DNA from 4 places in the Stutzerimonas sp. KH-1 genome. Region 2 is predicted to be linked to each of the others. Evidence: predicted binding sites of a transcription regulator. Region 2 holds the regulator's gene; each other region holds the start of a gene.

Region 1 (7,703 bases), 1.8 Mb from region 2:
CTCGCGATGCCAGAGATCGATCAGGTACTCGGGGTCGTAGCGGCCCGGATAGACCTGTTTGAGGCCGAGCATGGTGGCAACGTAGGGCAGCCCCCAGGCATGCACGTGGAACATCGGTGTGATCGGCATGTAGACGTCGTCCGAGCCCATCAGCCGCGGATTTTCCCGACAGCCGACGGTCACCGCCGCGGCCAGGGTGTGCAGCACCAACTGGCGATGGGTGAAGTACACGCCCTTGGGGTTACCGGTGGTGCCGGTGGTGTAGAAGGTCGTGGCGACCGAGTCCTCGTCGAAGTCGGGGAATTCGTAGCTCGGCGCGGCGGCGGCCAGCAGGCTTTCGTATTCGCCGACGCAGTCTGGCAGGCCAACGTCGTGCGCGTCGCCATCGGTGAGCAGCAGTGTCTTCTGCACGGTGGTCAGCTGCCCGGCGATCGCCTGGTACAGCGGCACGAACTCGCTGTTGACCAGCACGAAGCGGTCGTCGGCGTGGTTCATGGTGTAGAGGATCTGATCCGGTGACAGCCGCACGTTGATGGTGTGCACCACCGCGCCGATCATCGGGATGGCGAACATGCATTCGAGGTAGCGATGGCTGTCCCAGTCCATCACCGCCACCGTATCGCCCGGCTTGACCCCGGCCGCAGTCAGCACGTTGGCCAGCCGCGCGACCCGTTCGTTGAGGGTGCGGTAGTCGTAACGCAGCTGGTCGCGGTAGACGATTTCCCGGCTGCGCTCGTAGCGCACGCCGGACAGCAGCAGGCGCTTGATCAGCAGGGGGTACTGGTAGGCGTTCGCCGCGGGCTTGATGACACGGGTCTGCAGCATGGGGGCATCCTGTTCTTGTTGGACTTGTACGCTGCACTCTAGAGCGTCGCCCCCCAGGCAAAATCAGTCCAAAGGATTATTTTCCCCACACCTCGTTTCAGCGTGTTAACCGATTTCGCTCAGGGCCAGGCGAGCGCCAAGGCCAATCAGCACTGCCCCCGTCAGCCGATCGAACCAGTGCCCCATGCGCGCAAAGCCAGCACGCACGCGGCCTCGGCTGAACAGCCAGGCCACCAGCAGAAACCACAGCGCAGTCGCACCGGCGAGGTAGAGACCGTAGCCGGCCTGCACCAGCAGCGGTGTATCGGGGCTGATCACGACGGTGAATAGCGAGAGGAAGAACAGCGTGGCCTTGGGGTTCAGGCCATTGGTGACGAAGCCGATCACGAACGCCCGCCACGCGCTTCGCGCCACCGGTGCGTTCGCCCCGTCGATCGCCTCCAGGCTCATCGGCCGAGCCCGCAGCGCTCGCCAGCCGAGGTACACCAGATAAGCGGCCGCCAGCCACTTGAAGAGGTTGAACAGCACAATCGACTGCGAGACGATCAGGCCGATGCCGAGCAGGGAGTAGGCGACATGGACGAATATTCCGCAGCCGACTCCCAGCGCCGTCCAGCTACCCGCACGCCGGCCCTGCGCCACGCTTTCGCGCACCACCACCGCGAAATCCGGGCCGGGGCTCGCCACCGCGAGCAGATGCACCAGCGCCACGGTCATAAACTCCATCCAGTACACAATCCGCTCTCCACGCTTAAGCCGGGCTAGACATTGTCGTCCAGCCCCGGCGACTTCGAAAGGTACAGTTGATGCCCATTCGCGCCGTTTTCCTCGACCTCTCCCCGCTCGATCAGGGCGATCTCGATCTCGTCCCGCTGCGCAGCGCCTTCGACGAGCTGGTCTGCCATGAACTGAGTTCGCCGGAACAGATCGTCGAGCGTCTGCGCGGCGCCCAGGTGGCCATCGTCAACAAGGTGGCGCTTGATGCAGAGACGCTCGCCGCCTGCCCGGAACTCAAGCTGATCCTCGTCTCGGCCACCGGCGTCAACAACATCGACCTGCAGGCCGCCCGCGAACGCGGCATCGTCGTCAGCAATTGCCAGGCCTACGGCACCCCAACCGTCGCCCAGCACACCCTGATGCTGCTGCTGGCCCTGGCCACGCGGCTGCCCGACTACCAGGCCGCCGTCGCCCGCGGACGCTGGCAGGAAAGCGGACAGTTCTGCCTGCTCGACTTCCCGATCGTCGAGCTGGACGGCAAGACCCTCGGCCTGCTCGGGCATGGCGAGCTGGGCAGTGCCGTGGCGAAGCTGGCCGAAGCTCTGGGCATGCGCGTGCTGGTCGGCAACCTGCCGGGACGGCCGAAGCGCCCGGATCGCCTCGACCTGGACGAGCTGCTGCCACAGGTCGATGCACTGACCCTGCACTGCCCGCTGACCGAACAGACGCGCAATCTCATCGGTGCCCGCGAGCTGCAGCTGATGAAGCCGACCGCCTTCCTGATCAACGCCGCCCGTGGCGGCCTGGTGGACGAACAGGCACTGGCCGATGCGCTGCGCCGCGGCCACCTGGGTGGCGCCGCCACCGACGTGCTGACCAGCGAGCCGCCACGCGATGACAACCCGCTGCTCGCCCCGGACCTGCCGCGTCTGATCATCACGCCGCACAGCGCCTGGGGCAGCCGCGAGGCTCGCCAGCGCATCGTCGCTCAGCTGGCCGAGAACGCCACGGCGTTCTTCGCCGGCAGCCCACTCCGCCAGGTCAACTGAGCCGGGCAACTGCGGCTTGCGAGAGAGGCCGCCGAGCCCCTAAGCTCCCGGCCTTTTTCAGGGAGACGCCAATGGACCCGCGAAGCGAAGTGCTGCTGCGTCAAGCCGAGCTGTTCGGCGGCCGGGTATTGCTCGCCGGCCTGCCGGCCGACGATCTGCTGGGGCAGCTGACAGGCGCTACCGCCTGGAGCTGGCACGCCGGCGAACAGCAGCAGCTGGACAAGCGCTTCGGCGGGCGCTGCAGCTTCGGCGTTGCCCCGCCGCAGGGGGCGTTCGACACGGCCGTGCTGTTCTTGCCGAAGTCCCGCGAGCTGACCGACTACCTGTTGCAGGCCCTGGCGGCACGTTTGCCCGGCCGACCGCTGTACCTGGTGGGCGAGAAGCGCGGCGGCATCGAGCGTGCCGCCAAGCAGCTGGCCTGCTTCGGCCGCGCGCGCAAACTCGACAGTGCCCGCCATTGTCAGCTCTGGCAGGTCGAGGTCGAGCAGGCGCCCGCCGCGCCGGATCTCGATGCGCTGGCCAGCCGTTTTACCCTGCAACTGGCTGACGGGCCGCTCGAGGTGGTCAGCCTGCCCGGCGTGTTCAGCCATGGCCGCCTGGATCTGGGCAGCGCCCTGTTGCTCGAGCACCTCGACGACCTGCCCGGCGGCCGACTGCTGGATTTCGGCTGCGGTGCCGGCATTCTCGGTGCCACGCTGAAACGCCGTTATCCGCAAAGCGAGCTGGTGCTGCTGGACGTCGACGCCTTCGCCGTCGAGAGCAGTCGCCGGACGCTCGCAGCCAACGGGCTCGAAGCTGAAGTCATTGCCGGCGATGGCATCGACGCCGCGCCTCGGCAACTGACTGCGATCGTCAGTAACCCGCCGTTCCATCAGGGCGTGCACACCAGCTACCGGGCCAGCGAGACGCTGATCGAACGCGCCGCCGAGCACTTGGTCAGCGATGGCGAGCTGCGGCTGGTAGCCAACGCGTTCCTCAGGTATCCCCCCCTGATCGAGCAGCATCTTGGCCCCTGCCACACGCTCGCCGAGCGCGACGGCTTCCGTATCTACCGCGCCGTGCGGCCCTGATGCCCGCGACCGGCGGTTGCACCGAACGGCCGGTTGCGGCAAACTCGCCGCCGTCCTTGGGGGAGTAGTCTCCGACGAGCGCCCTGCTCGTCCGGCATGCGTCAACATACTTGGTCCACAGACCATGGCGCATGCGACCGGCCAGCGCGTAACGATACGCCAGGTCAGGTTTGACAAGACCCATGACATGTACACCTGACCCGGGCGGGCAGGCTGCGCATGTCATGGTGAATCTGTCGACCCGCCCTAAAGGAATGCCGCTTGGAATCGTTTTTCGTCCCCACCCTGATCGTTGCGCTCGCCGAAATCGGCGACAAGACGCAGTTGCTCGCACTGCTGCTGGCGGCGCGTTATCGGCGCCCCTGGCCGATCATCTGGGGCATCGTCGTCGCCACCTTGGCCAACCATGCCGCCGCCGGTGCGGTCGGCAGCTGGGTATCGAGCCTGCTCTCGCCGGTGGCGCTGAGCTGGATCCTGGTGGCCAGCTTCGCTGCGGTCGCGCTATGGACGCTGGTGCCGGACAAACTCGATGACGACGACGCCAAGCTGGGCCGCCCCTACGGCCCGTTTATCGCGACAACAATCGCCTTCTTCATTGCCGAGATGGGCGACAAGACCCAGGTCGCGACCGTGATGCTCGCCGCGCAGTATCCGGAATTCGTGCTGGTCATCCTCGGCACCACGGTCGGCATGCTGCTGGCCAACGTACCGGTGGTACTGGCCAGCCACTTCGCCGCCGACCGGCTGCCGCTGACGCTGATCCGCCGGGTCGCCGCCGCCGGCTTTGCCGCGCTGGCGCTGTACGCCGGCTATCAGGCGCTGACCATGAGCACGATTGTCTCAGGCTGATACCCAGCGCAAATCTGCGCAACCGGGGAGCTGATAGAGTGCGCTACCGCAGCGCATATCAGCGCCCCGAGGAGATCAGGCTGCATGTCAGCGGATGGACGCAAGAAACGAGTCTGCAACCATATCGATCTGAGCTGGAACAAGGGCCGCCTGGCCCTTTCCGAACAGATGCAGAGCAAGTATTTCGCCTACAAGGGCTCATTCATTGGCCAGCCGCTGAACAGCGCAGGCTTCGCCGAGCTCGTGCGCAATGTGCGTAGCGCCATGCCGGACCTGGAAGTGGTGGTGGACGAGTGCATCTGCGAGGGCCACAAGGTGGTCACCTCGAGCACGGTGATGGGAACACTGGCGACGCCGCTGTTCGGCTATTCGGCCACCGACAAGATCCTCGCCATCGCCGCCATGAGCGTCTGGACGCTCAATCCGGCCGGCGATATCGAGGAAATTCACACACTGATCGATCTCGAGGGCGTGCACCAGCAGCTGGGTATCGAAACACCTCTCTCGACGCTGCTGTCGCCGACCTGAGCGGTCGGCGAGCAGCGTCGCCTCGGTCAGCGGCCGCTGCGGGCCTGCTCGTAGAGCGGCATCACTTTCGGAATATTGGCACGCAGCGCCGCGGTGCGAGTCGCCGAGGAAGGGTGGGTGCTCATGAACTCAGGCGGAGCCGAACCACCGGCCGAGGCCATCTTTTCCCACAGCGTGATCGCCGCGTTCGGGTTGTAACCGGCACGAGCGGCCAGTTCCAGACCGATCAGATCCGCTTCGTTCTCGTTGCCGCGGCTGTTGGGCAGCGTCATCAGGTATTCGACGCCCATGTTCGCCAGCTGCAGGCCACCCGTACCGACACCCATAGCCGAACCCAACTGAGTCGCCATCTGCACGCCGTAGGCCTTGGACATGGCTTCGCGGCCGTGCTCACGCAATGCGTGGGCGATCTCGTGCCCCATCACCGCCGCGATCTCGTCATCGGTGAGCTTCAGCTTCTCGATCAGGCCGGTGTAGAAGATGATCTTGCCGCCCGGGCCGCAGTTGGCGTTGAGCTCCGGACTGTCAATGACGTTGACCTGCCAATCCCATTGCGTGGCATCGGGACGGAACACTCCGACCTTGGCGATCAGCCGCTGGGCAATGCCGTTGACCCGCTTGGCGATTGCACTGTTCTTCTCCAGCACACCCTTGCTCGACGCCGCACTGAGCGTCTCCTGGTAGGACTGGGCATACATCTGGTTGACCTGCTCGGTCGACAGCATGCTGAACATGTACTGCTTGCGGTCGACGCCTACGGCGCCGCCGCTGGTGGTGTTGACGGCCTGACAGCCCGCCAGCACGACAGCAGCGGCCAACAGCGACAATCTGTGCGGCTTGAACATCGAGTTTCTCCGGAAAACCTGCGCCGTATCCTAGAGCGGGCCCACCTGTCAGGCAACCGAACGTGCCCGCTGCAGTTGTCGGAAATCCGGCCGATAGCCTGCCTATCCGCTGCGCAATTGGAGTTCCGCACATGTTCCGATCCATCCAGACCGCCTTTGCCGCGCTGGCCGGCACCTGCACCCTGGCCGTGATCGCCGCACTTCTGCTATATGCAATGGTTTCCGGCATGCGCAGCCAGGCGCTGGTCGAGGAGCGGACCCGCTCGCTGATCGACGGCATGGTCGAGCAGCGCGTCACCGCCCTCGCCCAGACCCAGGTCAGCCGGATCCAGGCGCAACTGCAGGCGCCTCTGCAGATCGCCACGAGCCTCGCGCGGGTGCACACGCTTACCGCGCTGACCGGCGACGACGGCATGCCGATGGCCAACCTCCGGCGCGAGGAACTGATCAACCTCGCGCGCCAGACGCTGATCGAGAATCCCGAGCTGACCAGCACCTATATCGCCTGGGAGCCCAACGGCGTGGATGCCAACGACCTGATGTATCGCGGCGACGAGCCGGGCATGGTCGACGGTCGCTTCGCCAGCTGGGTATACCGCGACGGCAGCGGCAAGCTGTTGGTCGACCGCCTCACCGATATCGAAGACACCCGACTGCTGGATACAGGCGTACGTGCCGGCGAGTACTACCTGTGCCCGCGCGAGCAACTCAAACCGTGCGTCGGCGATCCCGCCCCCTATGAGATGAATGGCAAAACGTCGCTACTGTCTTCGTTCAACGCGCCGATCATCGTCGACGGCAAATTCCATGGCATCGTCGGCGCGGACATCAGTGTCGACTTCATCCAGCAACTGCTGAGCAATGCCAATGCGCAGCTCTATGGCGGTGTCGGGCAGATCGCGCTGATCTCGAACAACGGCCGCCTGGCCGCCTACAGCAGCGACAAGAACCTGATCGGCAAGCCGGCAGCACAGATCCTCGACGCCGAGGAGCAGGCGCTCGTCCAGCGCCTGCCGGCCGGCCAGACCCATTATCAGATCGACCAGGCGAATGGCCACGTCGCATTGTTCCTGCCTTTCTCCTTTGAAGGCACCGACGCCCGCTGGGTACTGATGCTGCAGCTACCGATTGCCGAAGTCATGAAGGACCTGGAACAGCTCATGGCGGCGCTCGGCGAGGAAAGCCGCAGCAGCCTGGCCACCATGCTGATCATCGGCATGCTGATCGGCCTTGCCGGCCTGCTGGCAATCTGGCTGGTCAGCCGGCGCATCACCCGTCCGCTGCGCGAGATGGTGGTGATGCTGGACAACATCGGCCAGGGCGAAGGCGACCTGACCCAGCGCCTGAACATCAACAGTCGCAACGAGCTAGGCCAGATTGCCGCCGGCTTCAACGCCTTCCTGGCACGCCTGCAGGGCATGATCGGCGAGGTGGTCGGCTCGGTGCAGAAGGTCAGCGACGCTTCCGAGCACACCGCCGACATCGCTATCCGTACCGACAAGGGGGTGCAGACGCAACTGGCGGAAATCGAGCTGGTGGCCACCGCTGTGCACGAAATGACCGCAACGGCTCAGGACGTGGCGCGCAACGCGACCCAGGCGGCCGAAGCGGCGGGCAATGCTGACCGCGCCGCGAATCAGGGCCGGCATATCGTCCAGGACACCGGCTCGACCATCGCCGAACTGGCCGACGAGATCGGCCGTGCAGTGGAGGTGGTGCAGACGCTGGCTCGCGACAGCGAAAATATCGACGCTATTCTGGTCACCATTCGCAGCATCGCCGAGCAGACCAATCTGCTGGCCTTGAACGCCGCGATCGAG
Region 2 (7,703 bases):
CAGCTCCCAGTTGGTCGGGAACTGGCTCGTGCTGATGGGCAGATTGTCGGTAAAGCCTTCGACATGGATGGGATTGTCGTAAGGCGCCAGGATGGCCGCGACCTTGTCGATCAACTGGAACGCCTGATCATTGGGCAACGCGTCACCGCTGGGAAACAGCAGACTGGAGTTGAGCTCGATCTCGATCCACAGCTCATTGCCGCGAATGGTCAGCTGCTCGTTGGCAATCAGTTCACCGAAGGTCTCGCGCATGCTTTGCGCGATACGCTCCAGCGGATCGAACGTCGGCGCTCCGGATGTCGAAGACGGGCCGGAAAGGTCCTGCACCTGCGAAACATCCGACTCGGTGGTCCGCGGCCGCTCGTCACCAATCGGGATTGGTTTCACGGCCCGATCGACCTGGTTGAACACGCCGACCAGCGAGTCGGAGAGAATCTTGTACTTGCCCTCGTTAATCGAGGAAATCGAGTACATCACCACGAAGAAGGCGAACAGCAGCGTGATGAAATCGGCGTACGAAACCAGCCAACGCTCGTGATTCTCGTGCTCTTCCGGCGCTCTGCGTCTGGCCATGGCGATCAGTCCATGAAGCCTTGCAGCTTCATCTCGATGGAGCGTGGATTTTCGCCTTCGGCGATGGATAGCACACCTTCGAGCAGCATCTCGCGATAGGCCGTCTGGCGCTGAACGACACTCTTCAGCTTGTTGCCCACTGGCAGGACCAGCAGGTTGGCGAAGGCGACCCCATAGATCGTCGCGACGAAGGCCACGGCGATGCCGCTGCCGAGCTGGCTAGGATCGGCCAGATTGCCCATTACGTGGATCAGCCCCATCACCGCACCGATGATGCCAATGGTCGGAGAGTAGCCACCCATGCTCTCGTAGACCTTGGCGGCCCGAAGATCGCGGCCTTCCTGGGTGTAGAGGTCAACTTCGAGAATGCTGCGGATGACTTCCGGCTCGGCGCCATCGACCAGCAGCTGCAGCCCCTTGCGTGCGTAGGGATCGGGTTCAGTCTCGGCAACCGGCTCGAGGCCGAGCAGGCCTTCCTTGCGTGCCGTATTGCTCCAGGCGGTGACCATGGCGATACCGCGAGCCAGATCGATGCGCGGCGGAAAGAAGATCCAGCGACCGATGCTCATGGCACGCATGAACACCGCGATGGGTGTTTGCAGCAGTACCGCACCGAGCGTGCCGCCCAGCACGATCAACGCGGCAGGTCCGTTGAGCAGCGCCGATATGTGGCCACCCTCGAGAAAGTTGCCGCCGACGATGGCGACGAACGCCAGCAGCAACCCGATGAGGCTGAGAACATCCATCAGCGGCCAGCCTTCATCAGATGCAGGCCTCGGCCAGATTGCGCCCGATGTCGTCCAACCCATAAACAGCGTCACTGAGATTGGCTTTGACCACCGCCATCGGCATTCCGTAGATCACGCAACTGGCCTCGTCCTGAGCCCATACCTGACTGCCGCTCTGCTTGAGCAGCCGCGCGCCCTCGCGGCCATCGGCACCCATACCGGTGAGCACCACTGCAAGCACCTTGTCGTGAAACGACTTGGCCGCCGAACCGAAGGTGACATCGACACAGGGCTTGTAGTTGAGGCGATCGTCGCCGGGCAGAATGCGCACCGCGCCGCGCCCGTCGATCATCATCTGCTTGCCGCCGGGCGCGAGCAGCGCCAGGCCGGGTCGCAGCACATCACCATCCTCCGCCTCCTTGACGCGAATGCGGCAGAGCTTGTCCAGGCGGTCGGCGAATGCCTTGGTGAACGCCGCAGGCATGTGCTGAATAAGCACGATGGGTGCCGGGAAATTGGCAGGCAGTTGAGTCAGCACCCGCTGCAGCGCCACCGGGCCGCCGGTCGAGGTACCGATGGCCACCAGCTTGTAGGCCTTGCGCTTGGGCGCCGGCGCACGCGCGGGTGCTGCCGGGGTCGCGCCAGCACCGGTGCTACGGGCAGTGGCCAATGCGGCGGGTGTTCCGCGGACAGAGGGTGCCGGGGCGCTGACGCTGGAACTGCAGAAAGTGCTGTAGCGTCGGTTGCTGCGCGAAACGGTGTGCACCTTCTCGCACAGCAGCTGCTTGACCTTGTCCGGGTTGCGCGAGATGTCCTCGAAATTCTTCGGCAGGTAGTCGACGGCACCGGCGTCGAGCGCATCGAGAGTGACCCGCGCACCTTCGTGCGTCAGCGAGGAGAACATCAACACCGGCGTCGGACAGCGCTGCATGATCTGCCGCACCGCAGTGATGCCGTCCATCATCGGCATCTCGTAATCCATGGTGATGACGTCCGGTTTCAGCGCCAGCACCTGGTCGATCGCCTCGCGCCCGTTGGTAGCGGTGCCGACGACTTGAATATTGGGATCAGAGGAAAGGATTTCCGAGACACGCCGGCGAAAGAAACCGGAATCGTCGACGACCAGGACCTTGACTGCCATACATCACTCCTAGCGGCAGCGCGCCCCTCCCGGAACGGCGCTGCCTGACCGAATCAAATCCTGCGTGCGTAGCGCTTGAGCATGCTGGGAACGTCGAGAATCAGAGCGATGCGACCATCACCGGTGATGGTCGCGCCGGACATGCCGGGCGTACCCTGCAGCATCTTGCCCAGCGGCTTGATGACCACCTCCTCCTGCCCAACCAGTTGATCGACGACGAAGCCGATGCTCTGGTTGCCGACGCTGAGAATCACCACATGACCTTCGCGCTGCTCTTCCTGAGCAGCATCGTGAACCAGCCAACGCTTGAGGTAGAACAGCGGCAGCGCCTTGTCGCGCACGATCACCACTTCCTGGCCATCGACGACATTGGTCCGCGACAGGTCCAGGTGGAAGATTTCGTTGACGTTGACCAGCGGGAAGGCGAAAGCCTGGCTGCCGAGCATGACCATCAGGGTCGGCATGATCGCCAGAGTCAGCGGCACCTTGATCACCACCTTCGAGCCCTGTCCCTTGGTGGAGAACACGTTCACCGTACCGTTGAGCTGGGAAATCTTGGTCTTGACCACATCCATGCCGACGCCACGACCGGACACGTCGGAAATCTCGGTCTTGGTCGAGAAGCCCGGCGCGAAGATCAGGTTGTAGCACTCCAGATCGCTCAGGCGATCGGCGGCATCCTTCTCCAGCATGCCTTTCTCGACGGCCTTGGCGCGCAGGACGTTGGCGTCCATGCCCTTGCCGTCATCGCTGATGATCAGCAGGATGTGGTCGCCTTCCTGCTCGGCCGACAGCACCACACGGCCGGTACGCGGTTTGCCGGCCGCCTCGCGCTCCTCGGGCATCTCGATGCCATGGTCGACGGCATTGCGCACCAGGTGCACCAGCGGGTCGGCCAGGGCTTCGACGAGGTTCTTGTCGAGGTCGGTTTCTTCGCCCACCAGTTCCAGGTTGATCTCTTTCTTCAGGCTGCGCGCCAGATCGCGTACAAGCCGCGGGAAACGGCCGAACACCTTCTTGATCGGCTGCATGCGGGTCTTCATCACCGCGCTCTGCAGGTCGGCGGTGACCACATCGAGGTTGGAAACGGCCTTGGCCATTGCCTCGTCGCCGCTATTGGAGCCCAGGCGCACCAGACGGTTACGCACCAGCACCAGCTCGCCGACCATGTTCATGATCTCGTCCAGCCGCGCGGTATCGACGCGCACCGTGGTCTCGGCCTCAGCCGGAGCCTTCTCGGCCGCGGCTGGCGCGGCGGGCTTGCTCGCTGCGGCAGCCGCTGGTTTGGCAGCAGCCGGACGAGCCGGCTCAGCCTTCGCGGGAGTCGGTTTGGTCGGCGCCTTTTCTACCGATGCAGCAGCGGCGGATTCGCTGACACCGGCCGGGCTGGCGCTGACGACTGGGGGTTCGAACTTGCCTTTGCCATGCAGCTGATCGAGCAACGCTTCGAACTCGTCATCGGTGATCTCGTCGCTTGCGCCTGCCCCACTACTGGCCGTTGCAGGCTCGGCAGCCGCCGGCGTGGTCGCTGCGGTGGTTGCCGGCTCGAACTTGCCCTTGCCGTGCAGCTGATCGAGCAGTGCTTCGAACTCGTCATCGGTGATCTCGTCGCTTGCGCCTGCCCCACTACTGGCTGTTGCGGCAGCCGCCGGCGTGGTCGCTGCGGTGGTTCCCGGCTCGAACTTGCCCTTGCCATGCAGCTGATCGAGCAATGACTCGAACTCATCATCGGTGATTTCGTCAGCCACGGTGCCTGTATCGGCGGATGCCAGCGGCTCGACAACGGGCGGTTCGATCGCGTCCAGTAGCTGCTCGAAATCGCTGTCGGCGCCTTCGCTCACAGGCTCGGCGATCGCCTGGGGCGCTGCGGCGGCAGGTGCTTCGTCGTCGGATGCAGGCTCGGCCAGACGGGCCAATGCGGCCAGCAGTTCCGGCGAGGCAGGAGTAGGTTCGACGCGTTCACGGACCTGGCTGAACATCGCGTTCACGGCGTCGAGCGCCTGCAGAACGACGTCCATCAGTTCGGAATCGACTCGACGCTCACCCTTGCGCAGGATGTCGAAGACGTTTTCGGCAATGTGGCAGCATTCCACCAACTCATGAAGCTGGAGAAAGCCCGCACCGCCCTTGACCGTATGGAACCCGCGAAAAATCGCATTGAGCAACGCCATGTCATCGGGGCTGCTTTCCAGCTCCACGAGTTGCTCGGACAATAATTCGAGAATCTCGCCGGCCTCTACCAGGAAGTCCTGGAGAATTTCTTCATCGGCGTCGAAGCTCATATTCACTTCCCCTAAAAGCCCAGGCTTGAAAGCAGATCATCGACATCGTCCTGGCCGGAAACGACGTCTTCACGCATATCGGCATGCATCTGCGGACCTTCACCATTGGAAGGCGATTTTTCTTGTTTTTTCTTCTCTTGCTCGGCGCGCATGGCATCGCGGTCGTGCTGGATGCCAGCCACGCGGTCGACCTGCCCCGCCATCAGGACGAGATTGAGCAGATTGCTTTCAAGCTCGGTGATCAGTCGGGTGACACGCTTGATGACCTGGCCGGTCAGGTCCTGGAAATCTTGGGCCAGCATGATTTCGCTGAGGTTCTGCGAAAGCTGGCTGCCATCGTTCATGCTGCGCTTGAGGTACTGGTCGATGCGCTTGACCAGCCCACGGAACTGTTCAGCATCCATTTCGCGGCGCATGAATCGCTGCCAGTCAGCCGTCAGGCTCTGGGCCTCGTAGCTAACGTAGTTGACCAGCGGCGCCGATTCCTCCACCAGATCCATGGTGCGGTTGGCGGCCTTCTCGGTCATCTCCACCACATAGGACAGGCGATCGGTCGCGTCGGTGATCGGTGACGGATCGCCGCCGGTGGCACAGGTATCCATCTCGAGTTTGACGATGGCGTTGTGCAGCTCGCGGGTGAGCTTGCCGACTTCCTGATAGAGGCTGTGATTACGCGCCTGGCTGAGTTCATTGAACATCTGCGTCGCTTCATCGAAGCGGCCCTGCTGCAGGCTTTCAATCAACTTTGGGGCGTTGGCCTTCAGAGTCGCTTCGAACTCTGCCAGGCTCTGATCTGCTTGCGTCATAGTGCCCTCGCGGCGTTGCTGCTTCAGCCGTTGACGCGCTCGAAGATCTTCTCGATCTTCTCCTTGAGCACCTGGGCAGTGAAAGGCTTGACCACATAGCCGTTTACGCCGGCCTGTGCCGCCTCGATGATCTGGTCGCGCTTGGCTTCGGCAGTGACCATCAGCACCGGAAGGTGCTTGAGGCGCTCGTCGGCACGCACGGTGCGCAGCAGATCGATACCGCTCATGCCCGGCATGTTCCAGTCGGTGACGAGAAAGTCGAAGCTGCCGCTCTTGAGCATCGGCAGCGCGGTGGTGCCATCGTCCGCTTCGGCGGTGTTGGTGAACCCCAGGTCACGCAAGAGGTTCTTGATGATTCGTCTCATCGTCGAGAAGTCATCGACGATGAGGATTTTCATGTTCTTGTCCAAGTCGACCTCCGTAAGTCCCAAAATGCCTCAGCAAACCGAGCACGTCATACCGCAAACAATCGTCAATTGGCGCGCCATTCACCGAGGCGCGCACGCAGGCGCGCCGCACACTGGCTATGCAACTGGCTCACACGCGACTCGCTGACTCCCAGCACCTGACCGATTTCCTTCAAGTTCAGCTCTTCGTCGTAATACAACGACAGCACCAGCTTCTCGCGCTCCGGCAGGTTGGCGATGGCTTCTGCCAGCGCCAACTGGAAACGTTCGTCCTCCAGATCGCGGAAAGGCTCGGGGTGCGTGCTGCCGGCATCCTCCTGCAGCTCGCCATGCTCGCCTTCCTGCAGCAGGTCGTCGAAGCTGAACAGTCGGCTGCCGAGGGTATCGCCGAGGATGCTGTAATACTCATCGAGACTAAGCTTAAGTTCGGCCGCAACTTCATGATCTTTAGCGTCACGACCGGTTTTCGCTTCAATGGCGCGGATCGCCTCGCTGACCATGCGCGAGTTGCGATGCACCGAGCGTGGCGCCCAGTCGCCCTTGCGCACCTCGTCGAGCATGGTGCCGCGGATGCGGATGCCGGCGTAGGTTTCGAAACTGGCGCCCTTGCCGGCGTCGTATTTCTTCGCTGCTTCCAGCAGTCCGATCATTCCAGCCTGGATCAGGTCGTCCACCTGCACGCTCGCAGGCAGACGCGCCAGAAGGTGGTAAGCGATACGCTTGACCAACGGCGCGTACTGATCGATCAGGCGATATTGAGCATCCTTTGCCTGAGCCTTGCTGTAATACATAGCGGATCCGGCACCTGTCATTCGTGGCTTTCTGAAGCGGGACTGATGAGGCGCTCGACGAAGAACTCGAGATGGCCGCGCGGGGTAGCGGGCAACGGCCAGGTATCGATCTTCTGCGCAATGGCCTTGAAGGCCAGCGCGCATTTGGAGCGCGGATAGGCTTCATAGACGGCACGCTGCTTTTGTACCGCTTTGCGTACGGCCTCGTCGTAGGGCACGGCGCCGACATACTGCAGCGCCACATCGAGAAAACGCTCGGTGACCTTGGTCAGTTTGGCGAACAGGTTGCGACCTTCCTGGGGCGCATGCGCCATGTTGGCCAACACCCGGAAACGACTGATGCCGTAGTCACGGTTGAGCAACTTGATCAGAGCATAGGCATCGGTGATGGACGTGGGTTCATCTGTCACGACCAGCAGCACTTCCTGCGCGGCACGCACGAAGCTGACCACCGAATCACCAATACCGGCCGCGGTATCGATGATCAGCACGTCCAGTTCATCGCCCAGTTCACTGAATGCCTGGATCAGACCGGCATGCTGCAGGGACGACAGCTGCACCATGCTCTGCGTCCCGGATGCCGCGGGCACGATACGGATGCCGCCGGGGCCCTGAATCAGCACATCGCGCAGATCGCACTCACCGGCGATCACATCGGCCAGGGTTCGCTTGCTGGTCAGGCCAAGCAGGACGTCGACGTTGGCCAGACCCAGATCGGCGTCGAGCAACACCACACGCCGGCCGAGATCGGCCAGCGCCAGCGCCAGATTGACCGACACGTTGGTCTTGCCGACGCCACCCTTGCCGCCGGTCACCGCAATCACCTGTACGGGATGCATACCCATGTTCACACGCCTATATCTTGCTGGGGCCATACGGCCGGCGATGCGCCCGCATGGCACGCATCTGGTTCATTCTGGTACCGCACTCGCTTGATCATCCGGCCCGCCGTGACGAGCCGTTGTACAACCCGGC
Region 3 (7,703 bases), 2.3 Mb from region 2:
GTCTGCGATCAGCGCGTGGCGCTCGACTACTTCCGCCTCTCCGCCGATGGCCGGCTGCTGTTCGGCGGCGCCTGCCACTACTCCGGCCGCGATCCGAAAGACATCGCCGCCTATATGCAGCCGAAGATGCTCGAAGTGTTCCCGCAGCTGATCGGCATCGGCATCGACTACCAGTGGGGCGGCATGATCGGTATCGGCGCCAATCGCCTGCCACAGATCGGTCGCCTGCCGGAGCAGCCCAACGTGTTCTATGCCCAGGCCTACTCCGGGCACGGGCTGAACGCCACCCACCTGGCCGGTCGGCTGCTGGCCGAAGCCATCGCCACCCAGGAAAGCCAGGGCTTCGACCTGTTCGCCAAGGTGCCGCATCCGACCTTCCCTGGTGGCCGGGCGCTGCGTTCGCCTTTGCTGGCGCTCGGCATGCTCTGGTACAGGCTGAAGGACCGCTTCTGAATTTTCCGACGAAGCGCAGCGTCCAAGCATGAATGAATGGATGCAGACCCGGAGCCACCTTGCGCGCCTATCTGACGCTGTTGCTGCTTGTGCTGCTGGCCGGTTGCGCCAGCCATCCTGCGCCATCCGAGTCCCATGCGGTCGCCGCCGACGCCTCACCGCTCGGCCGTCGGATCCAGCAGCTCGCCGCCGACCATCCTGACGGCCACTCGGGCTTTCGCCTGCTTCCCGAGAGCACCGAGGCGTTCACCGCCCGCAGCGAGATGATCCGCGCGGCCCAGCTCAGCCTGGACGTGCAGTACTACATCGTCCATGACGGCCTGACCACGCGGGCGCTGATCGACGAACTGCTGCAGGCCGCCGATCGCGGCGTACGCGTGCGCTTGCTGCTGGACGACACTACCAGCGACGGACATGACTACCGGATCGCGACGCTCGCGGCGCACCCCAACATCCAGGTCCGCGTGTTCAATCCGCTGCATATCGGCCGCAGCAACGCTGTCACTCGCACCCTGGGACGGCTGCTGCACCTGTCTCTGCAGCACAGGCGCATGCACAACAAGCTGATGCTGGTCGACAGCAGCCTGGCGATCGTCGGCGGACGCAACCTTGGCGACGAGTACTTCGAGGCGGACCAGGCGATGAACTTCACCGACATCGACCTGCTCGGTGCCGGCCCGGTGGCCGAACAGCTGGCGCGAAGTTTCGATGAATACTGGAACAACCAGCTCAGCGTGCCCATCCAGCGCTTTCTCTGGTCGCAGCCCAAGGCCAGCCGCCTGGACAAGGCGCGGCAGGAGCTGCGTGACTACCTGCAACAGGCACGACAGGACAACAGCAAGCAGTACCAGCGGCTGATGCAGTACAAGCAGCGTCCGCAACTGCAACGGTGGCTGGAGGAACTGATCTGGGCGCCCGGCGAAGCCATGTGGGACGCGCCGGAAAAACTGCTGGCCGAGGGTGTGCCTGCTGCCTCCCTGTTGCTGACCGCCCAGCTGGCTCCCTCCATGCAGGCGGTCAGCCAGGAGCTGACGCTGGTCTCCGCCTATTTCGTGCCGACCGACAGTGGCGTCGACTACCTGGCCGACCGGGCCGGTGCCGGCGTCGTCGTTCGCGTCCTGACCAATTCGCTGGAAGCCACCGACGTTCCGGCGGTGCATGGCGGCTACGCGCCCTACCGCGAGCGGATGCTGGAGCTCGGGGTCCGCCTGTTCGAACTGCGCCGGCAGCCGGAGCAGGAACCGTCTTACAGCTTTCTCGGCGAATCGGAGTCGAGCCTGCACAGCAAGGCGGCGGTGTTCGATCAGGAAAAAGTCTTCATCGGCTCGCTCAATCTCGACCCGCGCTCGATCCTGTGGAACAGCGAAGTCGGCATTCTCGTGGAAAGCCCCGAACTGGCCCGAGAGGTGCATCGCCTGACCCTGGAAGGCATGTCGCCAGCGGTGAGCTACGAGGTGCGCCTGGAGGAGCGAGGTGGACAGCGGCAGCTGGTCTGGATCGCGGAAGACGGTGGCCGGCTGCGCGTCATCGAAAAAGAGCCAGGCGGCCCATGGCGACGTTTCAACGCGTGGTTTTCCAACGTGATCGGCCTGGAAAAAATGCTCTAGGTTCGCCGCTCGCCGCTCGCCGCTGCGCGATAGCGACGCAAATGACTACAAAGCGCTACAAATCATTCTTTGGGGTGATACCACTTGGCCAGCGCTCCGTTAGGCTCAATTCGCGGCTGCCAGCACGCAACGCTTCTATAAAAATAAGAAAGGAGCACAACAATGGAACGTTTCACCCGCCTCTGGCTATTGCTGATACTTGCGATGCTGCCCGGTTTCACCGAGGCGGCGCCAAGCGAACCTGCCACTGCCCTGCAGAACATGCAGATCCATGCCAACCGCGCCACCAGCAGCCTGCTGCTCTACCGTGGCGAAGGCTTCCAGAAGGCCCATCTGTTACGCCTGGAGGACGACATCCGGGCACTGAATGCGGCCATGCTCGAAGTGCCCAACCCCACCAGCGCGCTGCGCGAAGGTCATCAGGAGCTGCTCGCGCGTTTGCGTGAGGGAGCGGGCTTCGGCTACGAGGAAGACGATATGCCCTGGGGCTGGCCACTGCAGATGAGCAAGGCCCTGCGCGATTTTCTCACCGCGGTTCGCGCGCAACAGGGCGCCGATGCTCGAGCGGAATTGCCGGCCAAGGTCGAGTACCTCGCGGTGCAGTACCTCAGCCGTGCCTACATAGGTTCCTTCGAGATTGCCCGCGAGCAGCCGGATACCTACCTGGGTCAGGATGAACGCCAGCTGGTGCCGGCCATCGATACACAGCTGGCCGAGCTGGACGGCAAGCGTGATCCGACGCTGGCGAAGCTCAAAACGCGCTGGGATTTTCTCAAGGTGGCACTGGAGGACATGAACAGCGCCAGCAACAACTTCAGCACCGCCTCGGGCCGCCCCTTCGCGCCGATCATGGTCGACCGCCACGCGCGCAGCCTCAGCGACCAGTGGATGGCCGCACGGCCCTGACGCGCTTCAGCTACGCGCGGTCGACTCGCGCAGACGCACCGGGCCGACGCGCGCCTCGATGGCGAGGCGCAGCGGCTCGCGCAAACCGAGCATGAAACCGAGTTCCGCCGCAACGAACAGCGGGCCGATGATCAGGCCGGTCAGGTCATCGACGAAGGCCGGCTTGCGCCCCTCGAAATAGTGCCCGACGAACTGAATGATCCAGCCGAGCACGAACATCCCCACGCCCGCGCTCAGCCAGAGCGGCGTGCCGGCGCTCGCCAGGCGTGCGCCCAGCCACAGGCAGACCAGCAGCACGGCGCTCATAAGCAGGCCATAGCGCCAGTCGAGACGAAGATAGAAGACCGCAGCGGCAAGCGATACCAATGCTGCCGGACTGAGCCAAAGGCCGCCCCACTCGATGGCGGGACGCGAAAGAAGCACGGCCACGGCGAGCACGATCAGCGGGATGCCGATGAAATGGCTGAGCAGATTGCGCGGGTCACGGTGGTAGGCGGCGTATTGCGCCAGGTGATCGGTCAGGCTTTTCATGGTGCTGTCCCAGACAACGGCGGTCCGCCAAGCTTAGTCGCTGCCTGCGGAGCCGTCCCGCCCAGGCGCACGGCTATAGCGCCAAGCTGCAGGACCGAAAGGCTATTCCTCGGGCCGATAGCCCAGGCGCAACCCACCCCAGTGGCGCCCGCCGACCATGATCGGCACCGACAGATCATGCATCAGCTCACCGGTATCACGACTGTAGGTCTGCAGCAGCACGCGGCGCTGGTGGCTACCGCAGCGTCCACCGGTGCGATCGTTGAACAGGCGCTTGCTGCGACTCTTGACCCGGTCGATCTCAGGATTGCCCACCGGCGGCTGGCTGAACGCCCGATTATGGGTCGGCACATAACCTTCCGGGGTCGTGGCGATGGCGTAGACGAGTGACTGATGCTGCCCTAGCAACGGCTCCTGAATGGCCGGCAAGACCTCATCGGCGTAACGATCGAAGCGCGTCTGGTACTTCACCGGATCGGTATTGGGCAACGCCCGGTAGTTGCGATCGAAGAGGTCGTCGAGGCTGATCCGCCCGGCCTGGACGTCGGCCTCGAAGCGCGCCGCGATGGCTGCTGCGCCTTCGCGGGCCAGGTCGTAGATCGCCTGGTGGTAATCGTCCAGCTGTACCTCGGCCAACTGCTCGCTGGCGCTTTCGGCCTGGGCGACCAACCGTTCGGCAGCCTGCTCGAGCTGGCGGGTCTGCTTCTCGCTGTCCAGCGCATCGGCGCGCAGCTGGTCGAGGGCGACGAACTGCCCAGTAAGCCGCTGATGGTTGTCGGCGGTACCGGTGGTGATCTGCTCCACCTGGCTTTCGACGCTACCGGCCAGTTCGGCGATGCCGCTGAGCTGTTCGCCGGTAGCGGCGATCTGTTCGGCCGCAACGTCCAGCTCGCTGCCCTGCCGCTGGATGTAACTGACCACCGCTTCGCTCTGCTCACGGATGTCGGTCACCATGCGTCCGACTTCCTCGGTGGCGCTGGATGTGCGCGCCGCCAGGCTGCGAACCTCGTCGGCTACCACGGCGAAGCCACGACCTGCCTCGCCGGCGCGGGCGGCCTCGATGGCGGCATTGAGCGCAAGCAGATTGGTCTGACTGGCAATGGACTGAATCACATCGGTGATCCGACGGATCTCTTCGGTGCGCGCGGACAGGCCATCGATCAGCTCACGGCTGGCATGGGTCTGCGCGCTGAGCTGCTGCATGCGCTCGATGGCGCGCTGCAGCTCGGTCTGACCGGCATCGCTGCGCTGGCGTACCGCCTGCGCCGCGTCCAGCGTATGACGCGCGCGCTCGGCGCTGTCCTGCTCAGTGGCGGCGATGGCTTGGGCACCATTGGCGATCTCACTCACCGCCTGTAACTGCGACTGAAGCCGGCTGGCCAGTTGTTCGGCGCTATAGGCCACCTGTGCGGCGGACAGCGCGTTGTGGCAGGTATTGCGCGACAGGTTCTTGCTCAACTTGGTGAAGCTCTGGGAAGCATCCCCCTCGGCCGACGTACCATCCTGCGCAGCCCGCCCGAGTAGGAACCACGGCAGGAGCGCCGCGAGCAAGAGCAGGACCGCCGTGACCAGCACGGGCGGCGCCAGCCAGTGATGCGCGAACAGCAGTCCGATGATCAGCGCGGCGTGCAACACGATGGCCTGGGGATGGCGTTTGGCAGGGCTCATAGCGGCCTCTTGTTCTTGTCGGGGCGATCCGACGTTGTACCCATACGCTCCGCTAAAGAACAGTAGTGCCTTAGTAGCAACGTGCCGTTATCGGAGGCTCACTTCCGATTTAACGGCCGCTTCGCGCCAAACTGAAGGCACCACGCCTGCCACCGGTCAGCATCGCCGGTCTCGGATCACCCCGGCCGATCGGCCGCCGCGAGAGGCAGCGCCAGCTGCACGCGTCGGCGCAACCAAGGGCTCGGCCGGTAGCGCGCCTCGCCGCCATAGCAGAGCTGCATCGCCTCGAGAATGGCGAGGACGCGCGCCGCACCGTAGTGCTCGGCAAACCCCAGCGGCCCTTTTGGGTAGCCAAGCGCGAGAGTGATTGCCCGGTCCAGCGTATGCGGATCGGCGATGCCCTTCTGGGCGATCTCACAGCCCAGGTTGACGATGCTGGCCACGACGCGCTGGCTGACGAACCCCGGCGAATCGTTGATCACCTCCACCGGCACGCCGTCGCCGCCCAGCGCCTGCCGCGCCTGGGCTTCCAGTGCGGGGTCGAGCGCGGGCGTACGCATCAGCACGCGTCGCCGTTCGCGATCGCAGAACAGGTCGTAGGCGATGCAACGCTCCGCCGGCAAATCCAGACGCGCGATCATCGCGCTGGCGTCCTCACCCAACGGCGTGATCAGGCAGATCGCCTGTTCCGACGGCGTCTCGCCCGACTCCAACTGTGCACCCGCCAGGCCCAGCAAGGCCGCCAGCCAGCCGCGCAGCTCGGCGTCCTGGCTGTCCAGCCAGAACGGGCGGTCGACCGGGGCTGGCTCGACGGCCGGCTCCGGCGTCCGCATCTGCTGACCATTGTCGTAGCGGTAATAGCCCTGACCGGTCTTGCGCCCGAGCAGGCCGGCGGCGACCCGCTGCGCTGCCTGGTAGGACGGCGTATAGCGCGGGTCCTGATAGAACTGCTGGTACACCGACTCCATCACGGCGTGAGAGACGTCCAGGCCGGTGAGGTCGAACAGTTCGAACGGCCCCATGCGAAAGCCCGGGCCGTCGCGCAGGATGCGGTCGATCTGCTCGGCATCAGCGATGCCCTCGGCGAGGATGCGCTGCGCCTCGGTGCTGTAAGCGCGACCGGCATGGTTGACCAGAAATCCGGGAGTATCGGGTGTGATCGCAGGGAAATGCCCGGCCTCTTCGGCCAGCTTGACCAGCCGCTCGATCACCTGCGGATCGCTGCGCTCGCCGCGCACCACTTCCACCAGCTTCATCAACGGCACCGGGTTGAAGAAATGAAAACCGGCCACCCGCTGCGGGTGCCGGCAGGCCGCGGCGATCCGCGTGACCGACAGTGACGAGGTATTGGTCGCCAGTACCGCGTCCTCGGCAACCAGCGCCTCCAGCTCGACGAACAGCGCCTGTTTGGCCTCGAGATTCTCGACGATGGCCTCGATCAGCAGGTCGCAACCGGCCAGCTCCTGCAGCGTCGAAGCCGGCTGCATGCGCGCCAGGGTGGCATCGAGTTCTTCGGTGCTCAGGCGGCCCTTGGCCAGACTGCGCTCCAGCAGCTCGCGATTGAAACGCAGCGCCTCGGCGACCGATTCGCCGCGCGCATCGTAGAGCCATACCTGCTTGCCCGCGCTGGCAAACAGCTGAGCGATGCCCCGCCCCATGGCGCCGGCACCGATGATTCCGATACGTTCGAACATCCCAAGCCCCTCCTCACACGCCGCACATTCCGCAATGCGGAATAACATTCCGCCAGATTGACCAGCAGGCTAAAGACTGCCACTCTGCGGCGCAACCTCCTACCGATACGCCCTTATGTCCGAGCATTCACGCCAGCAGGTCGAAGCCTCCATAACCGGCTTCTTTCAGGATATCGGCTGCCGCCTGACCGAGTACGGCCCCGAGCGGGCGGTGATCGAACTGCTGCTGCAGCCTCGCCACCTGAACAACGCCAGCAACCTGCACGGCGGCGTCAGCGCAACCTTGCTCGACGTGGCGATGGGCCTGTGCGGCACCTGGACCGAGCAGGCGGACCAGCGCCGCGTGGCGACCACCCTGTCGATGAACGTCAACTTCAGCGCACCGGCGCCAGCCGGCAGCCGCATCCGCGCGGTGGCACGCTGCCGCTCCTCCGGGCACAAGGTATTCATGGCCAGCTGCGACCTGCTGGACGAGCAAGATCGCCTGCTGGCCTTTGGTGAAGGCGTCTACCAGCGCGGCAAGCTGCGCAGCGAGCTGCCCTGACCGATGCTGGCCCTGCTGCCACTGGCGCTCGCTTGCGAGCTGTTCGCGCTGGTCTCCCGCTTGCAATGGCCGAGCGTGATCAGCGGCGCCCTGCTGGTACTGTTCTTCCTCTGGCACTGGCGCTCGCTGATGCCCTACCCGCGCCGGCTGGGGCTGGTCACGCTCGGCCTGCTCGCCTGCTGGTTGCTGCTTGGCACGCCCAGCTGGGAGCAGGCGCAGCGGATGCTGGCTGCCGCTGCCTATTACGGCGCGTTCATCGGCGCGCTGGGGCTCGCGCACTGCGCAGTCAAGCGGCTGCCA
Region 4 (7,703 bases), 1.2 Mb from region 2:
GCAGTCCCACGAGTATCTGGCGCGTCCGCACAAGCCCTGACCGTGAACCGGTCGCGAAGACTTGTTCTTCGCGGCCGGGGTCACCCGCATGATTACTGCGCTGTTGTCGGAGCGGTCTCCCTGCCAGGCCGCCCGCTGCAGTCGGCTGCCCGCTTCGGCACGCCATGGCTGTTTCCGTGTTTGCCCTAGGATGCCGGCCGGTACTTCTGCCGATAGTGGTTCGGCGATAGCTCCGTGTGCTGGCGGAACAGCCGGGCGAAGAAGCTGGCATCGTCGTAGCCCACTTCATAGCTGATCGTCTTGATGCTTTTGCCGGTTGTGGCCAGCAGGCTCTTGGCCGTCTCGATGCGCAGGCGTTGCAGATAATGCAGCGGCTTGTCGCCGGTGGCGGCCTGAAAGCGACGCATGAAGTTGCGAATGCTCATGCAGTGCTGGCGGGCCACGTCCTCGAAGCGGAATTTCTCCGCGTAGTTGGTCTCCAGCCATTCCTGGATCTGCAGGATGCGGGTATCCAGATGCAGTTTCTGCCCGCCAAAGCCCAGCCGGCCGGGGCTGTAGCTACGCTGCAACTCGAACAGCACATCACGCGCCATGCCCTGCGCCACCTGCGCACCGCAGAAGCGTTCCACCAGATACATGTAGAGGTCGCAGGCCGATGTCGTGCCACCGGCACAGTACAGGTTGTCGCTGTCGGTCAGATGCTTGTCGGCGCTGAACTGTACGTCCGGAAACCGCTCGACGAACTCGTTTGCGAAGCGCCAATGGGTGGTCGCTTCCCGGCCATCCAGTAGTCCCGCCTGAGCCATCCAGAACGCCCCTGTGGCTTCTCCGCAGATAACTGCGCCGGCGGCGTGCCGCTCGCGTAACCAGGGCGCAACCTCAGGGTACTGTGCGCAGAGCGCGTCGAAGTCGCCCCAGAACGCCGGCAGAATGACCATGTCGGCAGCGTCCAGCGCGGCATCCACCGCGAAGGAGGTTCCGCTGAACGTGCTCACCGCCTGGCCGCCGGGGCTGACCAGGCGAGTTTCGAACGCCGGCGTCAGCTCCATCCCGAGCTGTCGGCCGTAGCGCAGGCTGGCCATGTGAAAGAAATCCTTGGCCTGCATGAGCGTCGAGGCGAAAACCCCTTCGGTGGCCAGTATGCTGATGTGCTGTATCGAGGCGAGGTTGGGCATGAGCGTTCTAATTATTGTTGCGGCTGAACAAGGCGAAACTGCCGTCTTGCGGCTGGAGCGTCCTATTTTTGTGCCGTGTTGTCCAGCCCTCGAAGAGTCGAGACGGCTGAACCCCGGGTCCGACAGCACGTCGAAACGCAGAAGCCGATGGAGCCATGCATGAACGAATCCAGCCACTTTCCAGCGAATCCTTTTGGCGATTGGGATGGCAGCCCGGCCGCGGCGCGAGCGCTGCAGCAGACGCTGGTCGCGCAGCTGCGTCTGCAGGACGACTTTCCGCCGCTGCACCTGATCGCCGGGGTGGACGTTGGCTTCGAAGAGGGCGGCAGCATCACCCGGGCGGCGGCGGTGCTGCTGCATGCCGAGACACTGGAGCTGGTGGGCAGCAGCCTGGCGCGAATCCCGACCAACATGCCCTATGTGCCCGGCCTGCTGTCGTTTCGCGAGCTGCCGGCCGTGCTGCAGGCGCTGGCGGAATTGCCGGCAATTCCCGACCTGATTTTTTCCGACGGCCACGGCATCGCCCACCCGCGGCGCCTGGGCATCGCTGCGCATCTGGGCGTGGTGACCGGCCTGCCCACCATCGGTGTAGCGAAGAAGCTGCTCACCGGTGAACACGACGAACTCGATCTGCAGCGCGGTGCCCGGGTGGCGCTGCGCGACAAGAAGACCGGCGAGGTGATCGGCTGTGTGCTGCGCAGCAAGGACAAGGTGCGGCCGTTGATCGTCTCGCCGGGCAACCGGGTCAGCATCGCCACGGCACCGGAGCTGGTCATGCGCTACGTGACACGCTACCGCCTGCCGGAACCGACACGGCTGGCCGACCGCCTTGCCTCCCGTCGCGAAGAGAAAGCCGCGGCACGGCGCCTGGGCGGTACGGCCGGGTAGCGAATGGTTTGTAACGGCGAATGCCGGTGACAACGGCAGCGCTTGCAGCGCCTGTCTCGCAAGCGCTAGCCTGCGGGCCTGCCGTCAGCATGGACCTTCACGATGCATCTGGATACCGCCACCGGCTGGTGCCATGGCGTCCACCATTGCCCGTCACCCAACTTCAACCAGCGGCCAGCCGGCGAGATTTCGCTGCTGGTGATCCACAACATCAGCCTGCCGCCAGGCCAGTTCGGTACCGGCAGGGTCCAACAGTTCTTCCAGAACTGCCTACAGCGCGACGAACACCCCTTCTTCGAGGAAATCGCCGAACTGCAGGTCTCGGCACATTTTCTCATCGAGCGTGATGGCTCGATTACCCAGTTCGTCTCCTGTCTGGACCGGGCCTGGCATGCCGGGGTGTCCTGTTTCGACGGTCGCGAGAGCTGCAACGATTTTTCCATCGGCATCGAGCTTGAGGGTACCGATGACCAGCCGTTCAGCGAGCCGCAATACCAGGCGCTGATCGCGCTATGCCGGGTGCTGCAGAGCGGCTATCCGGGCATCACGCCGGAGCGGGTGTGCGGCCACAGCGACATCGCGCCGGGGCGCAAGACCGATCCCGGACCGGCCTTCGACTGGCAGCGCTTGCGTGCCGCCTCAGTTACCTGCTGACGAAAGGAAACGGCGATGAGCTTTCTGGTGATTCTGCTCGTGCTGCTGGTGGAGAAATTCTCCGATTGGCGACCACGGCTGCAGTACGACCGCCCCTGGCTGGCGCGCCTGCGCCAGGCCGAGGCCAGTCCGCGCTTGCGCGGCGCTCCCTGGCTGGCGCTGGCGTTGCTGGTACTGATTCCCGTACTGCTGCTTGGCCTGCTGTTGGTTGCACTGGAACCATTGGCCTACGGCTGGTTGAGCCTGCCACTGCACTTGCTGGTGCTGCTCTACAGCCTCGGCCGCGGCCATGCCAAGGCTGAACTCGGCGCGTTCCGCGATGCCTGGCGTCGTGGTGATGAGGAGGCCGCCGCGCTGGCGGCCGAGCGTGACGCCGGCCTGCAGGCGCAGGACCCGCCGAGCCTGTTATCGGCGGTACAAACCTGGCTGCTGTGGCGCAGCTACGAGGGTTTCTTTGCGGTGATCTTCTGGTACCTGCTGCTCGGGCCGATGGCGGCACTGGCCTATCGGCTGCTGGCGCTGTGCGCCGAGCACGCCGAACTCGAAGGGCTGCGCGAGCGGGCCGAGCAGCTGCGGCATGCCTTCGACTGGTTGCCGGTACGCGTATTGCTCGGCAGTTTCGCCCTGGTCGGCAACTTCGTTGCGGTCAACCGGGCGCTGCTGCATGAACTGTTGAGCTGGGATGTGCCGGCCCGGCGCCTGCTGGCCGATGCCGGTCCGCTGGCCGCCGATCTGCCGCCTGCGACCGAGGGTGAGGCGGGCATCGCGCGGCTCGACGGGATCGCGGCGTTGCTGGTGCGCACACGCGTGTTCTGGTACGCGGTGATCGCGGTCTGGACGATCCTCGTCTGAGCCTTATCCGCCAGCGGCGGCGCTGATGGGCCTCCATAACGCCGCTGTATGAGGTTTGCCTGTCGAATCGCTGGAACCCTTGAGCCAGACGCCTCGCCGGGTGCCTATCCAATACAGAACTGCTGGCCATGATTTGGCCATTACCTTAAGTTACAAAAGCCCCTACCGATATCCCGTATAACCCGGGCAGATGCCACTCTCTGACGAGCCCTGCTGCGCGTTGCAATTTGCGTGCAAGCCAATACCAATAAAATTGGGAGACGTCGTGTGAATAGCCTGTTGTATCCCGCCATCGCGTTCATGAACCGCCTGAGCTTCGGCATGAAGTTCAGTCTGGTCAGCGTCCTGTTCTTCGTTCCCATGCTGCTGAGCAACTACTATCTGGTGCGCGATTCGTACCGAGCGTATGTCGGTACCCGCAACGAGTTGCAGAGTCTCGAGCTGCTCGGCTCGACACTGCAGGTGCGGCGCAGCATGGAGGATTGGAAAGACCTCGTGCACATCGAGTCGATCATCGGCCAGACCGGCAATGTCGAGGCGTTGCAGACGCGTCTGAACCGTGTCGAAAGCGAGCTGACGGCGCAGCTGCAGGCGCTGGCCCCCGTTGGCGATGCGCCCGAGCAGGTGGCCGAATTCAATGCCCGGCGCGACGAACTGGTGGCTGGTCTGCGGGCTGCCCAGGCCGAGCAATCGCTGCAGTCCAAGGCGGCCATGGCCGAGACGCTGCTGGGTCAGTCGCAGGTGATGATCAAGCTCGTCGCCGGTCAGTCCGGCCTCAGCCAGGATCTCGAGCGTGAGGTGCGTCAGCTGGCCGAGCTGCTGACCACGGTAACCCCGGCCATCAGCGCATCGCTCGGCGAAGGACGTGCGGTGGGCTCCTACACCTTCGGCCAGGGCTACCTGAACTCCGATGCCAGCAATACGCTGGACAACCTCGTGCTGGAACTGGAAAAGCAGCAGGCGCAGTACGCCGCACAGTTGCAGGACGCCCTCGGCGCGAGCCAGGCCGCGCGAACCCGGCTCGACGCTTTCGCTACGGCCAGCCGCGAGTCCCTGCAGGCGAGCAGCGACATCCTGCAGGACGAGGTGATCATGGCCGACGCGCTGGACCAGCCATGGGAACAGTTCTACGAGCGCATCAGCGCCGAGATGGCCAAGACCTACGAGCTGAACGACGCCATCCTGACATTTCTCGATGTGGAACTCGCCGAACGGTTGGAACAGAAGCGCCTGCTGATGACGCTGCTGCTCTCGGCCCTGGCGGTGGTGTTGTGTCTGGTGGCCTACCTGTATGCCGGCTTCTACGCTTCGACGCGCGCCTCGTTGCACAGTCTCGGCAGGATCATGGACAAGGTCGCCGCCGGCGACATGACCGCGCGCTATCAGGTACAGAGCCGCGATGAGCTCGGCGAGCTGGGCCAGGTGTTCAACACTACCGTGGCGCAGATCCGTGAACTGATCGAGCGCGTCGGCCATACCGTTGCCGAGGTGGAGCGCCAGGCCGGGCGGGTGGAGAGCGTATCCGGCGAGAGCAACCAGACGGTATCCGAACAGCGTGGCCAGATCGAACAGGTGGCCACCGCGATGAACGAGATGTCAGCCACCGCCCAGGCGGTCGCCACCAGCGCCGAGGCCGCAGTGGGCAGCGCGCAGAGCGTCAACGAGGAAACCGTAAGCGGCCGTTCCCTGGTGGTCGCGCAGGTCGGCGGCATCCAGCGGCTTGCCAGCGAGATCGAGCAATCGGTGGGGGTGATCAATCAGCTGGCCGGCGACAGCAAGGCGATCAGCCAGGTCCTTGACGTGATCAAGGCGATCGCCGAACAGACCAACCTGCTGGCCCTTAATGCCGCGATCGAAGCGGCGCGGGCCGGCGAGCAGGGCCGCGGGTTCGCCGTGGTTGCCGACGAGGTGCGTGGCCTGGCGCAACGCACGCAGAAGTCCACCGCAGAAATCGAGCAGATGATCTCGCGCCTGCAGAACGGCGTCGGCGCGGCGGTGAAGACCATGCACGCCAGTCATGCCCTGGCCGAGGAAACGGTCGGGCAGTCGGCACAGGTGGAGCAGGCGCTGGAGAACATTCTCGGCGCGGTGGGGCTGATCGTCGATCAGAACCAGCAGATCGCCGCGGCTGCCGAGCAGCAGACGGCGGTGGCGCATGACATCGATCGCAACATCGTCGCCATCAACGAAGCCGGGCAGCGAACCGCCGAAGGTGCCGGGCATACCGAGCAGGCGAGCCGCGAACTGAGCCAGCTGGTTGGCCAGCTGCAGCAGCTGATCGCTGCCTTCCGCGTCTGACGGGCCGGCTCAGCGCCAGCCGAACAGTTCGCAGCTGTTGCGATAGCTGGCCGTGGCCAGCGTTTCGGGAGCGATGCCCTTGAGGTCGGCCAGGCGTTGGCAGATTTCCGGCAGCAATTCCGGGCTGTTGCGCTCGCCGGCATGCCCGGCCGGCGGGATGTCCGGTGCATCGGTTTCCAGCACGATGGCCTCCAGCGGCAGCTGTCGCAGCACCCGATGCATTCGCTGTGCCTGTGGCCAGGTGCCGGCGCCGCCGAGGCCGAGTCTGAAGCCCAGCCGCAGATACTCCTGCGCCTCTTCCCAGCTGCCGCTGAACGCGTGCACGACGCCGGCACGTTCGAGCCTGTAGCGCTTGAGCGTGGCGATCATCGGCGCATGGGCACGACGCACATGCAGCAATACCGGTAATGAGAACTCCGCGGCCAGCGCCAGCTGCGCTTCGAGCAGCTGCTGCTGGCGCTCGACGTCCGGATTGTCGATGTAGTAATCCAGGCCGATCTCACCGATGGCGCAGAGCTTCGGCTCGCCGCGCAAGCGCTCCAGCCAGTCGCGCAGCTGCTCGACATGGGCGTCCTGATGTTCGTCGAGGAACACCGGATGCAGGCCCAGCGCCGCGTATACCGATGGCTCGTCACCGGCCAGCTGCCAAACCCGCTGCCAGTTGGCGGCATGCACGCCGAGTACCACGATGCGCTCGACGCCGACGGCCTGGCTGCGGGCGATCACCGCGGCGCGGTCCTCATCGAACGGATCGAAATCGAGATGGGTGTGGGTGTCGATCAGCTGCACGAGCAGACTCCGTACGGTCGGCGGTGAACGGGCGGCAATGCTACAGCCTCGTCAGCGGTTTTCCTCTTCGATCTGAACATCGCTGACGCCCAGTTCGCTCAGCCGGCTGGCTTCGCTGGGGTGCACCGGATTCTCCCAGGGCGCATCAACCGCGGCGCGCGGCTCGCGGACATGGTGCAGGAGAATCTCCAGTTCGGCCTGTTCCAGGCTGGGCAGTTCGAACGAGCTCATCAGCAGCGAAGCGGGCTCGCCGTTGATGCGGTAGTGGATGCGGTAACGCTTCAGTTCGGTCATGGCAGGCTTCCGGCGGTCGGTACTGCAGTATCCGACCGCCGAAATCCGCTCAGGCTCCCGATTCGCCTTGCCCTTCGCGCTCGAGCAATGCCGCCTTGCGCGCCAGCCCCCAGCGGTAGCCGGTCAGCGCGTTCTGGCTACCAACCACGCGGTGACAGGGCACCAGCAGACCGACCGGGTTGCTGGCGCAGGCACGCGCCACCGCTCGGGCGTGGCTGCCGAGGCTTGCCGCCAGCTCGCCGTAGCGGCGTGTCTGGCCTGCTGGAATCTGCTGCAACGCCTGCCAGACGCGCTGCTGGAAGGCCGTGCCGCGCAGGTCGAGGGGCAGTTGGGCGGCGCGCTGCGGTTCCTCCAGCTGGCCGACGATCGCTTGCAACCAACTGCCCAGTCCGGCCTGATCGCGCTGCAGCGTGGCGGCGGCGAAGCGTGAGCGCAGCTCCTGTTCCAGCGCGGCCTCGTCATCGCCGAACAACAGCGCGCAGAGACCCTTGTCGCTGGCGGCGATGAGCAGCAGGCCGAGCGGGCAGGGGGCCAGAGCGTAACGCAGGGTTTCGCCAGCGCCCTTTCGACGCCGCTGCGCCGGGCTCAGCGCCTGCGCCTCGGCATAGGGCGCACGGGTGCCGGAGTAGCCGACGGCAAGGGCGGCATCGAGTACCGAATCGGCTTTCGGCAGCTGGGCGTCGAGGCGTTCACGCCGGCGCGCGGCGGCCCAGGCATGCGGCGTCAGGCCGGTGCGCGCCTTGAACGCGCGTG

The links. The regulator FliA, encoded in region 2, starts transcription of late flagellar genes. The targets are predictions, from matches to a motif close to CTAAAGTTTNNNNNNNNNNNGCCGNTAA.
Region 1: a site for FliA is predicted at 5,953-5,980, ahead of ACX1DW_RS11870 (methyl-accepting chemotaxis protein). Genes of this name have one in related genera too.
Region 3: a site for FliA is predicted at 5,275-5,302, ahead of ACX1DW_RS14455 (methyl-accepting chemotaxis protein). Genes of this name have one in related genera too.
Region 4: a site for FliA is predicted at 3,714-3,741, ahead of ACX1DW_RS20595 (methyl-accepting chemotaxis protein). Genes of this name have one in related genera too.

What each region holds. Positions count from the first base shown of each region.
Region 1 is NZ_CM137011.1:2,452,591-2,460,293, forward strand. It holds gene ACX1DW_RS11835 (fatty acid--CoA ligase) at 1-825, opposite strand, end outside; gene ACX1DW_RS11840 (LysE family translocator) at 931-1,560, opposite strand; gene ACX1DW_RS11845 (2-hydroxyacid dehydrogenase) at 1,632-2,591, shown strand; gene ACX1DW_RS11850 (methyltransferase) at 2,663-3,661, shown strand; yybP-ykoY riboswitch at 3,716-3,833, shown strand; gene ACX1DW_RS11855 (TMEM165/GDT1 family protein) at 3,923-4,510, shown strand; gene ACX1DW_RS11860 (ester cyclase) at 4,595-5,038, shown strand; gene ACX1DW_RS11865 (M48 family metallopeptidase) at 5,065-5,883, opposite strand; gene ACX1DW_RS11870 (methyl-accepting chemotaxis protein) at 6,015-7,703, shown strand, end outside.
Region 2 is NZ_CM137011.1:678,810-686,512, reverse strand. It holds gene motD (flagellar motor protein MotD) at 1-573, opposite strand, end outside; gene ACX1DW_RS03405 (flagellar motor protein) at 579-1,319, opposite strand; gene ACX1DW_RS03400 (protein-glutamate methylesterase/protein-glutamine glutaminase) at 1,336-2,442, opposite strand; gene ACX1DW_RS03395 (chemotaxis protein CheA) at 2,496-4,724, opposite strand; gene ACX1DW_RS03390 (protein phosphatase CheZ) at 4,736-5,530, opposite strand; gene ACX1DW_RS03385 (chemotaxis response regulator CheY) at 5,554-5,928, opposite strand; gene fliA (RNA polymerase sigma factor FliA) at 6,003-6,728, opposite strand; gene fleN (flagellar synthesis regulator FleN) at 6,746-7,573, opposite strand; gene flhF (flagellar biosynthesis protein FlhF) at 7,665-7,703, opposite strand, start outside.
Region 3 is NZ_CM137011.1:2,979,884-2,987,586, forward strand. It holds gene ACX1DW_RS14435 (NAD(P)/FAD-dependent oxidoreductase) at 1-453, shown strand, start outside; gene ACX1DW_RS14440 (phospholipase D family protein) at 513-2,060, shown strand; gene ACX1DW_RS14445 (hypothetical protein) at 2,223-2,966, shown strand; gene ACX1DW_RS14450 (Mpo1 family 2-hydroxy fatty acid dioxygenase) at 2,973-3,497, opposite strand; gene ACX1DW_RS14455 (methyl-accepting chemotaxis protein) at 3,600-5,165, opposite strand; gene ACX1DW_RS14460 (3-hydroxyacyl-CoA dehydrogenase) at 5,342-6,859, opposite strand; gene ACX1DW_RS14465 (PaaI family thioesterase) at 6,975-7,403, shown strand; gene ACX1DW_RS14470 (hypothetical protein) at 7,407-7,703, shown strand, end outside.
Region 4 is NZ_CM137011.1:4,317,489-4,325,191, forward strand. It holds gene zapE (cell division protein ZapE) at 1-40, shown strand, start outside; gene ACX1DW_RS20575 (GlxA family transcriptional regulator) at 186-1,175, opposite strand; gene nfi (deoxyribonuclease V) at 1,335-2,063, shown strand; gene ampD (1,6-anhydro-N-acetylmuramyl-L-alanine amidase AmpD) at 2,166-2,717, shown strand; gene ampE (regulatory signaling modulator protein AmpE) at 2,733-3,569, shown strand; gene ACX1DW_RS20595 (methyl-accepting chemotaxis protein) at 3,837-5,867, shown strand; gene ACX1DW_RS20600 (TatD family hydrolase) at 5,877-6,656, opposite strand; gene ACX1DW_RS20605 (hypothetical protein) at 6,708-6,950, opposite strand; gene ada (bifunctional DNA-binding transcriptional regulator/O6-methylguanine-DNA methyltransferase Ada) at 7,000-7,703, opposite strand, start outside.